2 linked regions of the Kitasatospora sp. NBC_00315 genome follow. The protein of the gene in region 1 interacts with the protein of each later gene in a pairwise test. Links are inferred from orthologs where the notes say so. Each region holds a gene or a part of one and is shown on either strand. Other genes may lie near its edges.

Evidence for each region. Proteins that work in one complex are often made in the same cells at the same time.
Region 2: the proteins of panC (region 1) and OG823_RS05770 interact in binary tests that used the Escherichia coli proteins (3 or more experiments, as listed by UniProt). The link is inferred for Kitasatospora sp. NBC_00315 from one-to-one orthologs.

What each region holds. Positions count from the first base shown.
Region 1 is NZ_CP108025.1:4,765,827-4,773,322, forward strand. Bases 2,949-5,934 are described here. They hold panC (pantoate--beta-alanine ligase), read right to left. Parts: upstream 4,903-5,934; coding sequence 3,994-4,902; downstream 2,949-3,993. Other genes in these bases: OG823_RS19600 (L-aspartate oxidase), read right to left, coding at 2,949-3,401; panD (aspartate 1-decarboxylase), read right to left, coding at 3,419-3,868; OG823_RS19615 (Rossmann-like and DUF2520 domain-containing protein), read right to left, coding at 4,902-5,840; OG823_RS19620 (response regulator), read right to left, coding at 5,933-5,934. Outside these bases: OG823_RS19590 (type III pantothenate kinase), read right to left, coding at 1-710; nadC (carboxylating nicotinate-nucleotide diphosphorylase), read right to left, coding at 750-1,721; more of OG823_RS19600, read right to left, coding at 1,725-2,948; more of OG823_RS19620, read right to left, coding at 5,935-6,622; OG823_RS19625 (sensor histidine kinase), read right to left, coding at 6,689-7,496. UniProt on the Escherichia coli protein: Catalyzes the condensation of pantoate with beta-alanine in an ATP-dependent reaction via a pantoyl-adenylate intermediate.
Region 2 is NZ_CP108025.1:1,373,273-1,380,772, reverse strand. The notes cover bases 1,741-4,730. They hold OG823_RS05770 (NUDIX hydrolase), read right to left. Parts: upstream 3,526-4,730; coding sequence 2,956-3,525; downstream 1,741-2,955. Other genes in these bases: OG823_RS05765 (serine hydrolase domain-containing protein), read left to right, coding at 3,655-4,730; OG823_RS05775 (cytochrome b/b6 domain-containing protein), read left to right, coding at 2,269-2,883; OG823_RS05780 (molybdopterin-dependent oxidoreductase), read left to right, coding at 1,741-2,285. In the rest of the region: OG823_RS05790 (hypothetical protein), read right to left, coding at 1-249; OG823_RS05785 (TetR/AcrR family transcriptional regulator), read right to left, coding at 522-1,328; more of OG823_RS05780, read left to right, coding at 1,623-1,740; more of OG823_RS05765, read left to right, coding at 4,731-4,878; OG823_RS05760 (nuclear transport factor 2 family protein), read right to left, coding at 4,952-5,275; OG823_RS05755 (DUF6325 family protein), read left to right, coding at 5,517-5,945; OG823_RS05750 (terpene cyclase), read right to left, coding at 6,206-7,156; OG823_RS05745 (AAA family ATPase), read left to right, coding at 7,491-7,500.

The sequences.
Region 1 (7,496 bases):
GCGGCCTCGCCGAGGACGAGGCCCGCCAGACCGCCGGTGGCGATCACCTGGACGTCCTCCGGGTCCTTGGCCAGCTCCTTGGCCATCCGGTCGACCAGACCGTCGACCTGGCCGGCGAAGCCGTACAGGATGCCGGACTGCATGCCCTCGACGGTGTTCTTGCCGATCACGTTGCGCGGCCGGGCCAGCTCGATCTTGCGCAGCTGGGCGCCGCGCACGCCGAGCGCGTCCACCGAGATCTCGATGCCGGGGGCGATCGCGCCGCCGACGTAGTCGCCCCGCTCGTTGACCGCGTCGAAGGTGGTCGCGGTGCCGAAGTCGACCACGATGCACGGACCGCCGTAGAGGTGGTTGGCGGCCAGCGCGTTGACGATCCGGTCGGCGCCGACCTCCTTGGGGTTGTCCATCAGGACGTGCACCCCCGTCTTCACACCGGGCTCCACGATCACCGCGGGGACGTCGCCGTAGTAGCGGCGGGTCACGTCACGGAGCTCGTGGAGCACGGCGGGGACGGAGGAGCAGATCGCCAGACCCTCCACCTTGGCCTCCGACACCGCGGTGTGCGACCCCATCAGCCCCTGCATCAGCACCGCCAGTTCGTCCGCCGTGCGGCGCGGATCGGTCGAGATCCGCCAGTGCTCGACGATGTCCTCGCCGTCGAACAGGCCGAGTGTGGTCTGGGTGTTGCCGACGTCGATGGTGAGGAGCATGAGGTCCCGTAACGGCTAGAAGGGGTCTGGGACGGGGGATTACGGACGCAGGTCCAGGCCGATGTCGAGGATCGGCGAGGAGTGCGTCAGGGCGCCCACGGCCAGGTAGTCGACACCAGTCTCCGCGACCTCGCGCGCGGTGGCCAGGGTGAGTCCGCCGGAGGCCTCCAGCCTGGCGCGGCCGGCTACCAGGGCGACGGCCTCCTTCAGCTGCGGGACGCTGAAGTTGTCCAGCAGGATCAGGTCGGCGCCGGCCTCCAGCACCGGCGGGATCTGCTCCAGGGTGTCCACCTCGACCTCGACCGGCAGCTCCGGGTACGCGGCCCGCACGGCCCGGAACGCCTCGGCCACGCCGCCGGCGGCGACCACGTGGTTGTCCTTCACCAGCGCCGCGTCCGACAGCGCCATCCGGTGGTTGGCGCCGCCGCCGCAGCGCACCGCGTACTTCTGCAGCGCGCGCAGGCCCGGGTGGGTCTTGCGGGTGTCCCGCACGACCGCGCCGGTGCCCTCCAGGGCGTCGGCCCAGGCGCGGGTGGCGGTGGCGATGCCGGAGAGGTGGCAGAGCAGGTTGAGGGCGCTGCGCTCGGCGGTGAGCAGGTCGCGGGTGCGGCTCCGGACCGAGAGCAGCAGCTGCCCGGCCTCGACCCGGTCGCCGTCCTGGACGTGCCGCTCGACCTCGAACTCCTCCTCGCAGACCAGCGAGACCACGGCCTCGGCGATCCGCAGGCCGCTGACCACGCCGGCCTCGCGGGCGGTGAAGTCGGCGGTGGCGACGGCGTCGGCGGGCACGGTCGCCACCGAGGTGACGTCCTCGCCGCCGGCCAGGTCCTCGGCCAGCGCCAGCGTCGCGACGTCCTCGACCTCGACCGGGTCCAGGCCGGCCTCCTCCAGCAGCTCGGCGAGCTGCGGGTCCAGGCCGGTCTCGTAGCCGTCGCCGTCCCCGCAGGCGCAGCCGTCTCCGCAGCCGCCGCTCGCGTCGGCCAGCGGGAGTTCCTCGTGGGTGTGGGACATGACTTACCGCTCCTCGGGAGTACTGACGGGGGTGCCGCTCGCGGTGGCGAGGGTGGTGACCAGGTGGCGCCGCCACCGCGCGTCGTCCCGCTCGGGGAAGTCCTCGCGCCAGTGGCAGCCGCGGGTCTCCTCGCGCTGGGCGGCCGCCGCGACCATGGCGGAGGCGACCAGGTGGAGGTTGGCGGCCTCCCAGGTCTCCACCCGGGGGTCGGCCGGCTTCTCGTCGGCCAGCTGCGCGTACGCCTGCTCGCCGAGCGAGGCGAGGCCGGCGGCGGTCGCCGCCATGCTGGCGGCCGAGCGCAGTACGCCCGCGCCGGACGACATCAGCCGCTGGATCTCGGCCCGCGCCTCCGGCGCCGGCAGCGGCACGGCGCGCGCCGTCCGGGCGGCCGCGACGTCCACCGAGCGCTCCGGCAGCTCGCCGGCGGCGTGCCGGGCGGTGAGGTCGGCGGCGATCCGCTCGGCGAAGACCAGGCCCTCCAGCAGCGAGTTGGAGGCGAGCCGGTTGGCGCCGTGCACGCCGGTGCAGGCCACCTCGCCGCAGGCGTACAGGCCCGGCACGGTGGTGCGGCCGAGCAGGTCGGTGCGGACGCCGCCGGAGGCGTGGTGCGCGGCCGGGGCGACCGGGATCAGCTCGGTCACCGGGTCGATGCCGTGCGAGCGACAGGACGCCAGGATGGTCGGGAAGCGCTCCTCCCACATCGAGGCGCCGAAGTGCCGCCCGTCCAGGTACATGTGCTCGGCGCCCTTGAGCTGCATCTGCCGGGTGATCGCCTTGGCGACGATGTCGCGCGGGGCGAGTTCGTTCAGCTCGTGCCGGCCGACCATGAAGCGGTGCTCGTCGGCGTCGACCAGGTACGCGCCCTCGCCGCGGACCGCCTCCGAGACCAGCGGCTGCTGGCCCTGGGCCTCCGGGCCCAGCCAGAGCACGGTCGGGTGGAACTGGACGAACTCCAGGTCGGTGGCCTCGGCACCGGCGCGCAGCGCCAGCGCGACGCCGTCGCCGGTGGAGACCGCCGGGTTGGTGGAGGCCGAGAAGACCTGGCCCATGCCGCCGGTGGCGAGCACCACGGCGCGGGCCCGGATGGCGCCCACGCCGTCGCGCTGGCCCTCGCCCATCACGTGCAGGGTCAGGCCGGCCGCGTGGCCGTCCGGGTCGGTCAGCAGGTCCAGCACCAGGGCGTGCTCGATCAGCTCCAGGCCGGGGTCGCTGCGCACGGCCGAGACCAGGGCGCGCGATATCTCGGCCCCGGTGGCGTCGCCGCCGGCGTGTGCGATCCGGCGCCGGTGGTGGCCGCCCTCGCGGGTGAGCAGGATCTCGCCGTCGGTGTCCAGGTCGAAGGCGGCGCCGGTGGCGATCAGGTGCCGGACGGCCTCGGGGCCCTCGGTCACCAGCGTGCGGACGGCCTCCTCGTCGCAGAGGCCGGCGCCGGCCACCAGGGTGTCGTCCAGGTGCTGCTCGGGGGTGTCCCCCTCGCCCAGGGCGGCGGCGATGCCGCCCTGGGCCCAGCGGGTGGAGCCGTCGTCCAGCATCGCCTTGGTGACCACCATGGCGCGCAGGCCGGCCTTGCGGACGTTGAGGGCGACGGTGAGTCCGGCAACGCCCGAGCCGACCACCACGACGTCGGTGGTGGTCGTCCAGCCGGGGGCGGGGGCGGTGAGGCGATGTGAGGGTGACATGGCGTTCAAGGGCTCCTTCAGCGACCGGCCGTGGGGGCGGCGGTGTCCGGGTTACCGTACGCCCGATCGCCGCGGAGCAGCCCGCTGCCCTCGGGGGCCTCGGCGGCGTCCGTGCCGTAACCGGTGACCCGGTTGTCGGCGTCGACGAAGACCACGCTGGGCACGTAGCCCTTGGCCTCGGCGCTGTCCATCTGCCCGTAGGCGATCAGGATCACCAGGTCGCCGGGGTGGACGAGCCGGGCGGCGGCGCCGTTGATGCCGATGACGCCCGAGCCGCGCGGGCCCGCGATGGTGTAGGTCTCCAGGCGGGCGCCGTTGTTGATGTCGACGATGTGGACCAGCTCCCCGGGGAGCAGGTCGGCCGCGTCCAGAAGGTCCTCGTCCACCGTCACCGAGCCGACGTAGTGCAGGTCGGCCTGGGTGACGGTGGCCCGGTGGATCTTGGACTTGAGCATGGTGCGGAGCATTCGGGTCACGCCTCCAGGGGGTGTCCCCGGCCGCCGGGCCGGGGGAGAGTGCATGCCATCACTACGGCTGTGGGTGGGGGTCGTCCCGGCCGGACGGCGCCGGTCCGGGTCGTTTCCGACCGTGTTTAGCGGACGATGATGCGGACGTTGTCGATCAGGCGGGTGGGGCCCACCTTCGCGGCCACCGCCAGCACCGCCTCGCCCTGGAAGTCGTCCGCCGCTTCGGTGAAGTCGTCGGGGTCGATCAGGGCGAGGTAGTCAAGGGTGACACCCTCGGCGCCGTCGAGAACGGCCGAGGCCGCCTCGCGGACCGCCTCGGGCCCCCGCGCCGCCGCGTCGCGGCCGGCGAACAGGGCCCGGGAGAGCACGAGCGCCTGCTCGCGCTCGGGCTCGGAGAGGAAGCGGTTGCGGGAGGAGCGGGCCATGCCGTCCTCCTCGCGGACGGTCGGCACGCCGATCACCTCGACGTCGAAGTCCAGGTCGGCCACCATCCGCTGGACGATCGCCAGCTGCTGCGCGTCCTTCTCCCCGAAGAACGCGAAGTCCGGGTCGGTGATGTGCAGCAGCTTCGCCACCACGGTCAGCATCCCGTCGAAGTGGCCCGGGCGGGTGGCACCCTCGAAGCGCTCGCCCATCGGGCCGGCCGACAGCCGCACCTGCGGCTCGCCGTTCGGGTAGACCTCCTCGACCAGCGGCGCGAACACGACGTCCGCGCCGTGCTCCTCGGCCAGGCGGACGTCGGCGGCGAGCGTGCGCGGGTAGCGCTCCAGATCCTCGCCGGCGCCGAACTGCAGCGGGTTCACGAAGACCGTCACGGCCACCCGGCCGTCCGCCCCGACCTGCTTGCGGGCGGCCCGGATCAGCGCGGCGTGGCCCTCGTGCAGGGCGCCCATGGTCATCACGACCGCGTTGTCCACCGGCTCCTCGTCCGGCCAGAAGGCGGGCTCGAAGTCGGCGACGGTGTGGGTGAGCGCGACCTTGCGCACCTTCGTCGCCCTGAGCGGCTGCCCGCCGCGCTGGTTCTTGCCCGCCATCAGTTGCTCTCCTCGTTGAGTACGTCCAGCAGCGCCGCCGCCGACTCTTCCTTGAGCGATCCGCCCCGGACCGCCCGCTGCGCCGTGGCCCGGGCCATCGCGCGGTACGCCTGATCGATGTCGGGGGACACCGTACGCAACTGCGCCAGGTGACGGCGCAGCGTACCGGCGTCGCCCCGGGCCACCGGGCCGGTCAGGGCCGCGTCGCCGGCCCGCAGACTGTTGTCCAGGGCGGCGCCGAGCAGCGGGCCGAGCAGCCGGCCCGGTTCGGCGACCCCGGCGGTCCGCAGCAGCTCGACGGCCTGCGCGACCAGGGTGACCAGGTGGTTCGCGCCGTGCGCGAGGGCCGTGTGGTAGAGCGGGCGGACGCCCTCGGGCACCCACTCGGGCTCGCCGCCCATCTCCACCACCAGGGCCTCGGCGACCGGGCGCAGCTCCTCCGGGGCGGTGACGCCGAAGGGGCAGCCGGCCAGCCGGGCCAGGTCGACCGGGGTGCCGGTGAAGGTCATCGCGGGGTGCAGTGCCAGCGGCAGCGCGCCGGCCCGGGTGGCGGGATCGAGGATCGCCACCCCGTGCGCCCCGGAGGTGTGCACCAGCAGCTGCCCCGGGCGGACGGCGCCGGTCGCGGCCAGGCCCGCGACGAGGTCGGCCAGTGCGTCGTCCGGGACGGTCAGCAGCACGAGGTCGGCGGCGGCCAGCACCTGCGGCGGGGTCACCAGGCGCACGCCGGGCAGCTGGGCCTCGGCGCGCCGGCGCGACACGGCGGAGACGCCGGAGGCGGCGACCACCGTGTGGCCGGCCAGTTGCAGGGCGGCGCCCAGCGCGGGCCCGACCCGGCCGGTGCCGACCACGCCGACGGCCAGGCGGGCGGGGCGCTGCCCGGGGTCGGCGGGGGAGCCGAAGGGGTCGGGGAATCGAGACGATGCGGACGTGCTCACGGCTCGGTGTTCGTCCTTACTCTCCGTTCCGGTCCCCTGCGGGTACCGGACGTGGGGGTCAGTCTACGGCGACCGGCGGCCCCCGGGGGAGGTCAGTCGCCGGCGCCGGCCCGGACCAGCCCGGCCTCGTACGCGAGGACGACGGCCTGGACGCGGTCGCGCAGGCCCAGCTTGGCGAGGATGCGGCCGACGTGGGTCTTCACGGTGGCCTCGGAGAGCACCAGGCGGGCGGCGATCTCACTGTTGGACAGGCCCTGGGCGACCAGCAGGAACACCTCGCGCTCGCGTTCGGTCAGCGGGGCGAGGGTCGCGGCGCCGGGGGCGGCGCCCGGGGTGGGCAGCACCTCGGCGAAGCGGTCGATCATGCGGCGGGTGGTGGTCGGGGCGACCACCGCGTCGCCGGCGTGCACGGCCCGGATGGCGGCGACCAGTTCGGTCGGCGGGACGTCCTTCAGCAGGAACCCGCTGGCCCCGGCCTTGAGGGCGGCGAAGGCGTACTCGTCCAGGTCGAAGGTGGTCAGGATGAGGACGTGCGGCGCGCCGGGCACCGGGACCCCGTCGGCGGACAGGCAGATCTGCCGGGTCGCCTGCACGCCGTCCAGCCGGGGCATCCGGACGTCCATCAGGATCACGTCGACCTCGGCGTGCCGCAGCACCTCCAGGGCCTGGGCGCCGTCCCCCGCCTCGGCGGCGATCTCGATGTCACCCTGCGACTGCAGGATCATCCGGAAGCCGGTGCGCAGCAGCTCCTGGTCGTCGACGAGCATCACGCGGATGGTCATGGGTCTCCCTGTTGCTGGACGCCGCCGCGCCGAGGGTCCGACGGTCGATCGGGCTGTGATGGAACGCTACTTGAGGGCCGTGAGGGGCAGGACCGCCCGGATCCGGAAGCCGCCGCCCGGCCGTGGCCCGACGTCGAGGCTGCCGCTGACCATGCCGACCCGCTCCCGCATGCCGATCAGACCGTGCCCGAGGCCGTCCGTCCCACCGGTGGTGAGCTGTTCCTCGGTGGTGCCGCGTCCGTCGTCCTCGATCAGGACGGCCAGCTCGCGGTCGCCGAAGTCGACCGCGACCCTGGCCCGGGCGTCGGGGCCGCCGTGCTTGCGGACGTTGGTCAGCGCCTCCTGGACGATCCGGTAGACCGTCAGCTCGACGCCCCGGGGCAGGTCGCGGGCGTCGCCGGAGGCCGAGAAGTCGACCGGCAGGCCCGCGGTGCGGACCTGCTCCAGCAGATCCGGCAACTCCTCCACGCCCGGCTGCGGCACGTACTCGTCGGCGGTGTCGGCGGTCCGCAGCACCCCGAGCAGGCGACGCATCTCCACCAGCGCCTGACGGCCGGTGGAGGCGATGGTGCCGAGCGCCTCCTTCGCCTGCTGGGGCGAGTTGTCCAGGACGTACGCGGCGCCGTCGGCCTGGACGATCATCACCGACACGTTGTGCGCCACCACGTCGTGCAGCTCGCGGGCGATCCGGGCCCGCTCGGCGGCCACCGCGACCTTCGCCTGCGCGTCCCGCTCGCGCTCCAGCCGCGCGGCGCGGTCCTCCAGCTCGACCAGGTACGCCCGGCGGACCCGGGTGAGCCGGCCCCACGCCCAGCAGAGCACGAACGGGGTGGACATCAGCACGGCCAGCAACAGGCCCTGCAGCACGCTGTGC
Region 2 (7,500 bases), 3.4 Mb from region 1 along the record:
ACCGGCCGCGACCACCGTGCCGAGGTGGCCGACCGCCTGGTGCGCCGGACCGTGCTCGGCGAGGCCGATCCCGAACAGGGACTCGGCGGCCGGGTGCGCGGCGCCGAGCAGGACGGTCAGCGAAGCGCTTGGGTAGCGGGTGGTGCGCCCGTCGAGCAGGGCTTCGGCAAGGGCGCCGAGCGTCGCGGAGGCCTGCTCGGCGGCCGCGAACGGAGCCACCTCCCCGTCGGTGTAGCCGTCCTGGGTCATGGTGGCGAGCCCCCCGCTCTACTGCGTTCGGTGATCGTCTGAGATGCGCTCAATTTCTATCAGACACCGCCCGCCCAGCTGAAGCCGAACAGGCTCGGGCGGGGTGCTGACCGGCCCGGCCGCCCCACCCGTCCCGGTCCTCCCCGCCGTGACCGGTCGTGCCCGCCGTGACCGGGGTGACCGCTGTGACCGGGCCGGTCGGGACGGACGCACCACCGGAGGTGACCAAGGGCTTACCGGGGCCGGGCCACCGGGGCCGGGGCGCCGGGGGCTCAGGCCGGCGGCTGCGCGGCGAGCCGGGCGACGGCCTCGGCGAGGTCCGGCCGGGCGAACAGGTCGGCCAGCCGGCTCACCAGCTGCCCGGCCGGCCCGTCCGGCCGCTCGTCGGCGAAGTACCCGGCGAGGTCGCCGGCCAGCGCCGGCTCCCGGGCGACGGTCAGCACCAGCGAGGCGATGAACCCCTGCACCAGCTGCAGCTGCAACTCCTCACGCGGTACCGAGCGTTCGGCCAGCCACTCCAGTGAGGTGATCTCCACGGTGGCGATCCACGCCCGTACCGCCAGCCGGACGGCCGCGCTGGGCGCGGGCAGCGCCAGGTGCAGCAGGATCTGGTCGTGGGCCGCCAGCCGCACCTGGTCGATCACGGCGTTGGTCCCCGGACTCGCCGCGACCGAGCCGCCGCGCAGCAGGGCCGAGAAGCCGGGGCCGTGACTGTCCACGAAGTCCAGGTAGCGGCCCATCACGCGCAGCAGCCGCTCCGAGAGCGGACCGCGGGCGGGTTCCTCGAAGCGTCCAGCCAGCTCCTGCCCGGCCCGGCGCAGGGACTCCTCGTACAGGGCCTGCTTGCCGGGGAAGTAGTGGTACACCAGCGGGCGGGAGGCCCCGGCGGCCGCGGCGATGTCGTCGATCGACACCTCCTCCGGCGGGCGGAGGCTGAACTGCTCCAGGGCTACGGCGATCAGCTGTTCGCGCCGTTCGTCCACACTGAGCCGCCGCCGGGGCCGGTCCGCGGCGGCAGTGGCGGTCGCGGCGGTCGCGGAGCCGGCCCGGGACGCCGCCGGCGGTGTACGGGAAGCCATGGCGTCACCCTATCCGGCCGCCCGGCCGGCCCGGGTGCGCCTGCCAGGGCCGGCCCGCGCCGGGCCCTGTCGCGTCTCGTGCCCGTCCGGTCGCACGCCCGTCCGGTCCGGTGCCGGCCCCTCGCACCACGGGACAGACCGGCGGCCGGCGGGCCGGCGGGCCGGCGGAGATGACGAAACCCTGACGTCTCCCGCCGGGCCCTGGCTCCGGGCCGTCCGACCTGCTCGAATGGAGGAGTGAACGAAAGCCCCGCCGAGCGCGGTACCCCCGTAGGCCGCCGCGTCATCCTCGGCATGCTCGGCCTGGGCGTCGCGGGCGTCGCCGCCGGCCCCTACCTTCAGCGCGCCGCCGACGCGGTGGTGTCCAAGGTCAGCGAGAAGGACCCGACCGGACTGACCGGCCTGCTGCCGGGTGGCGGGTTCCGCTACTACTCGGTGGTCGGTTCGGTGCCCACCCGCACGGCCGAGGACTACACCCTCACCGTGGACGGCCTGGTCGACCGGCCGGCCACGCACCGCCTGGCCGATCTCCAGGCGATGCCGCAGACCCGAATCGTGCACGACGTCCAGTGCGTCACCGGCTGGCGGGTGCCGGGCACCCCGTTCGAAGGCGTCCGGCTGTCGCAGCTGTTGGACGCCGCCGGTGTGCGGCCCGACGCCACCGCCGTGCGCTTCAGCTGCTTCGACGGCAGCTACACCGAGAGCCTCACCCTGGAACAGGCCCGTCGCGACGACGTGCTGGTCGCGCTGCGGATGCAGGACGCCCCGGTCACGCACGAGCACGGCGGGCCGGTCCGCCTGTACGTCGCGCCGATGTACTTCTACAAGTCGGCGAAGTGGCTCTCCGGCATCACCCTGACCTCCACCGTCCAACCCGGCTACTGGGAGCACTACGGCTATGACGTCGACGCCTGGGTCGGACAGTCCAACGGGCGCGACGATGCCCCGACCGACTGACCGGCGGGCCCGCTTCGCCCGCGCCGAACGCCGGGTGCACCGCGGCACCGCCGCCCTGATGCTCATCTGCATCGCGACGGCCGCCTGTCTGTACGTGCCCGCGCTCGCCCAACTCGTCGGCCGGCGCCGGTTGGTGGTCACCGTGCACGAGTGGGCCGGGGTGCTGCTCCCGCTCCCGCTGCTGCTGGGTCTCGGCTCGCGCGCGCTGCGCGCCGACCTCTCCCGACTCGGCCGGTTCGCCCCGTACGACCGGCAGTGGGTCTCGGCCGTGCTGCACCGCGTGCCGCGTCGACCGGCCGGGAAGTTCAACGCCGGGCAGAAGCTGTACGCGGCCTGGATCGCGGGGGCGGCCCTGGTGATGATCGGCACCGGCCTGCTGATGTGGTTCACCGACCTCGCGCCGCTGGTCTGGCGCACCGGCGCGACCTTCGTGCACGACTGGCTGGCGCTCGCCGTCGGCCTGGTGGTCGCCGGGCACGTCTGGATGGCCGTCCGCGACCCGGAGTCCCGGCGCGGGATGCGCACCGGGACGGTGGACCGGCTCTGGGCGGTGCGCGAACACCCGCACTGGGACGGCGACGGGCCCACGAGCAGCTGAGGCCCGCCCGGCCGGTCCGCCCGGTCGCTCCGAAGGCCGCCCTGCGCGGCCGTCCTGGCAGGGCCGGCCGGTTCAGCCGGCGGCTGCGTCCCCGGGCGCGGTGGACTCCAGGTAGCGCCGGTAGGCGTCGCGCCCGTCCGGGACGAACTCCCACTCGGCGAGCCGGCCGGCCAGCTCCTCACCGGTCAGCCAGTCGTGCCAGGCGACCTCCTCGGCCTGTGGGGCGACCGGTCCGTCCCACTCGGCCTCGTACAGGTCGCACCACCAGGAGAGCGGGCCCTGCTCGAAGAGGAACTTGAACAGCCGGCGCGGCTCGACGCCCCGGACTCCGAGCTCCTCCTCGGCCTCCCGCACCGCCGCGCTCCGGTAGGTCTCGCCGGCGCCGACCACACCGCCCACGAACATGTCGTACGCCCCCGGCGCGAACAGTTTGGTGTCCGTCCGCCGATGCACGAAGATCCGCCCCTGCGGGTTCCGGACCAGGATGAAGACGCACCGGTGGGTGAGCCCCAGCCGGTACACCTCTCCGCGCTTCGCCTGTCCGGTCACCCGGTCGTGCTCGTCGACGACGTCCAGCAGTTCTTCGGCGGGGTCGGCGGGGTCGGCGGGGTCCGGGACCGGAACCGTGCTGTGCTCGCTCATGACCGTCACCGTACCGAGTCGGCGTCCGCCGCACGGCCCGGCTAGGGTTCGACGCGGCGGTCGGATGATCGGATCCACCGATGACCGCCGGATGTCCGAGGGTGGGTCGGCGGTGGAAGGCGGCGCGCGGTGGTGGAGATCTGGGGCGAGACGGCCGAGGGCTACGGGCCGGTCCGGGAGGCCTTCGCCCGCAACTTCCGCGAGTACGGCGAGCTCGGCGCGGCCTTCGCGCTGTACGTGCGCGGCCGCAAGGTGGTCGACCTCTGGGGCGGCGACGCCCGGCCCGAGGTCGGCGGCCGTCCGGCGCCCGCCGTGCCCTGGACGGCGGACACCGCCCAGGTGCTGCGATCGGTCACCAAGGGCCTGACCGCCGCCACCGCCCTGCACCTGGCCCAGCGCGGTCTGCTCGACCTGGACGCGCCGGCCTCCTCCTACTGGCCGGAGTTCGGCGCGGCCGGCAAGGGCGCCGTCCCCGTCCACCAGCTGCTCTCCCACCAGGCCGGGGTGCCCGCGCTGGACGTGCCGCTGCGCCTGGAGGACGTGCTCACCTGGGAGCCGGCCGCCGCCGCCGTCGCCGCCCAGGCGCCGGCCTGGGAGCCGGGCACCGCGCACGGTTACCACCCGTACACCTTCGGCTGGCTGGTGGGCGAGGTGATCCGGCGGGTCAGCGGGCGCACCGTGGGCCAGTACTTCGCCGAGGAGATCGCCCGGCCCTACGGCCTGGACCTCTGGATCGGCCTGCCGTCCGGCGCGGCCTCCAGGGTGGGCCGACTGGTCGACCTGCCCGCGCCCGAGGCGGCGCAGAGCGGGCCGAGCGGGCTTCGGGTGCGTCCCAAGCAGGCGGTGGTCGACGCCTACCGCGACCGGGGCTCGCTGACCGCCCGGGCCTTCGCCTCGGTCCGCTCGGTGGTGGATCTCAACGACCCGGCCGTGCAGGCCGCCGAGATCCCCGGCGCGGGCGGCATCGGCACGGCCCGCTCGGTGGCCCGCTTCTACGCCGCGCTGATCGGCGCCGCCGACCGGCACGGCGGCGCGCCCGGGGAGGTGCTCGCCCCGCTGCTCGGCCCGGACCTGCTGGCCAGGGCGATGGGGCCGGCGGTCAGCGGGCCGGACCGCGTACTGATCGTGAACTCCACCTTCGGTCTGGGCTTCTTCCGGCACGGCCCGACCTCGCCGATGGCCTCGCCGGCGAGCTTCGGCCACCCGGGGCGCGGCGGCTCGCTCGGCTTCGCCGACCCGCAGCTGGGCATCGGCTTCGGGTACGTGACCAACGGGATGCAGCCCGGTGTCACGGGGGACATCCGCTCGCGCACCCTGATCAGAGCGGTGCGGGAGTGCCTGCCCGCGAGCTGAGGGGCCCGGCCGGGCCCGGGGGCCCGGGTCGAGGGGCCTCTCAGGCTCGGCAGGGGCCCCTCGGCCCGTCGGCTCAGGCCTGACCGGTCTCGAACCGGGTGATCTTCCCGCCGTCGACGGTGAACCGCCAGGCGGTGCGCATCTCGCCCCAGGTGTCGTTGCGGTAGTCGGCGATCAGCGCCCGGCCCGCGGAGGACTCGGAGCGGACGTCGATGCGGCCGCGGGACGCGAAGATCTCCCGCTCGGTCCAGTCCTCCACGTCGCGCTCGCTCCCGTCGTCCGACATCGTCGCGTCCGGCGCCAGGGTGTTCCGGAACGCGTCGCGGTCGCCGGCGTTGATCGCCGCCACCAGGGCGCGGACCGCCGGATCGGACAGTTTGTCAACGGCGATGGCCATCTGTGCTCTCCCTTGTCGAAGTACGGGGGCGGGATGTCGCCCCCGACTCCACGGTGCGCGCAGCCGGCGCCGCGGCCCGCGTCCGCGTGCGGCGCGTCGGCATTTCGACACCTTTGTGTGCTTGTATCCACAAAAAGGTGAATCGCGGAACGGGAATCACCGCAGGCAATCACCGCACCGGAACCGTGGACCGTCACGCACCGTCACGGAGCGGTGAACCGCGTACGGAAGGGGGTCCGGCATGGGACCGGCCGAACTGCTCGTCCTGACGTTCCCGCAGGAGACCATCACCGTCGAGGCGGCCAGGGCCCTCGGCAGGCTGAGCACGGGTGGTGACATCCGGGTGATCGACTCGCTGGTGGTCACCCGGAAGGCCGACGGGGAGGCGACCTACGGCGAACTCGCCGACTTCGAGCACCTCCGGGGCGTCGTGCCGGACGCCGGGGCGGCACTGCCCCTGATTGGCCCCGAGGACGCCCAGGAGGCCGCCGAACTGCTGGAACCGGGCACGGTGGCACTGATCGTCCTGATCGAGCACCTCTGGGCCCAGGCCGCGGCGGACGCGATCCGGGAGGCGGGCGGACGGATCGCCTCGGGCGTCCGGATCCCGCCGGAGAACATCGAACAGGCGGTGCGTGCCGCCCGGGCGCGGCGAACGGCCGGTACGTGAGGGCGCCGCCCCGCTCCCGCCGGTGCGGCCCGGTGCGGCCCGGTGCGGCCCGGTGCGGCCCGGTGCGGCCCGGTGCGGACGGGGGCCGACGCTTCGGTCGTACCCGCACCCGTACCTCTACCGCTCGGCGCTCTCGCGTCGCAGTCGACCGCCGGCCGGACGTCGCGGATGGGCCGGCGGGTCTCGGCCGGGTGGCCGGGCCGGGGCGGCTCACCTCCGAGGAGTGCGAGTCCGCCGCCGGGGCCCGGCTGCTCGCCGGCTCAGGCCATCCGGTAGCGCCCGGTCCTGGACTCCCAGTGCAGGTAGCCGGCCAGCCAGGCGGTCAGGCCCTGCGCGTAGCGCCCGGCGAGCTCCAGATCCGCCGGATCAAGGCCCAGCGCCCGGTAGCTCTCGGGGAGTTGGGCGACCAGCTCGGTGCAGCGCGCGAGCATCTGCTGTGCCTCGGCCGTGACGACGGCGCAGGCCTCCTGCGCCGAGCAGCCGCGCTCCCGCTGGACGATCATCACCAGGTTGTTGACGTCCCCGGTCGGCGCCTCCTTCGGGTAGGAGCGGACGTCGTTGCTCAGCGAGGGTATGTCGGCTGCCAGTTGCCGCAGTTGACGCAGCACCGGGTGGTGATGGGCGGCCATCGGCACTTCGAAGCGGCCGAGCCGCTCGATCATGTCGAAGATGGTCTCCATCGCGGCCGTGCCCCGTCGCAGGGCCAGGTAGCCCTCGCGATCGGGCGGTCTCTCGGAGATGCGCCCCGCGGCCTCGGCCGGGTGACTGGCGAAGTACCACTCCCAGTTGTACGCGGCGCGGGCCCGCCAGCGCGCGGGCATGCCGAGCGTGCTGCGCCGCCACAGGTCGGCGAACGCCGTCTCGGCGGGGGAGTCCGGGTCGGGCGGCGCGCCGTGCAGGATCCCGGCGAGGCGGTCGCAGATCCGCGCGACCTCGGCCGGCCGTCGCCCGAGCGGGCCGTCGAACTGGTCGTCGAAGAGAAAGTAGAAGCCCATCAGGTCAGCGGCCAGGGCGAGTTCGTCGGGCCCGGCGTCGGGGTAGCCGAGCGCGGCGAGATCGACCACCTCCCAGTGCGCGTAGGGCGAGTCGCCGATGTCGCCGTACAGCAGCGGATGGCGCCGCAGCCACGTGCGGTGCTGCTCGGCGGCCTGCGCGGCGTGGGGGCTGCGACGGTGGGGGAACGGATGGAGAAGTGAGTTCTCGTCAGACATCGGACTCCCGGTGGCACCGTGGGGGTTGGGTGATTGGAGAAAGAAGATCAACTGTGCCCCGAGGGGCCGAGGGTATCTGATGGAATGATCGGCCGATAGGGATATCAGGGCAATTGCCCCGGCCGCTCGGCACGAACCCTCGATCTCGCCCTCGGCCTGCGCGAATGCCACCCGGAGCGCCCCCTGCGAGCGCTAGTGTCGGCTCCAGGTCCATGGCCCTTTCGTGACCGTGGACCGGCAGGTATGGATCGGCGAGGCGGAGGGCATGGCGGTGGCCGAGGAACGCGAAACACGGGGCGCATTCGAGCGCGGGACCAGTGTCGGAGCTGACGGCATGCCAGGTC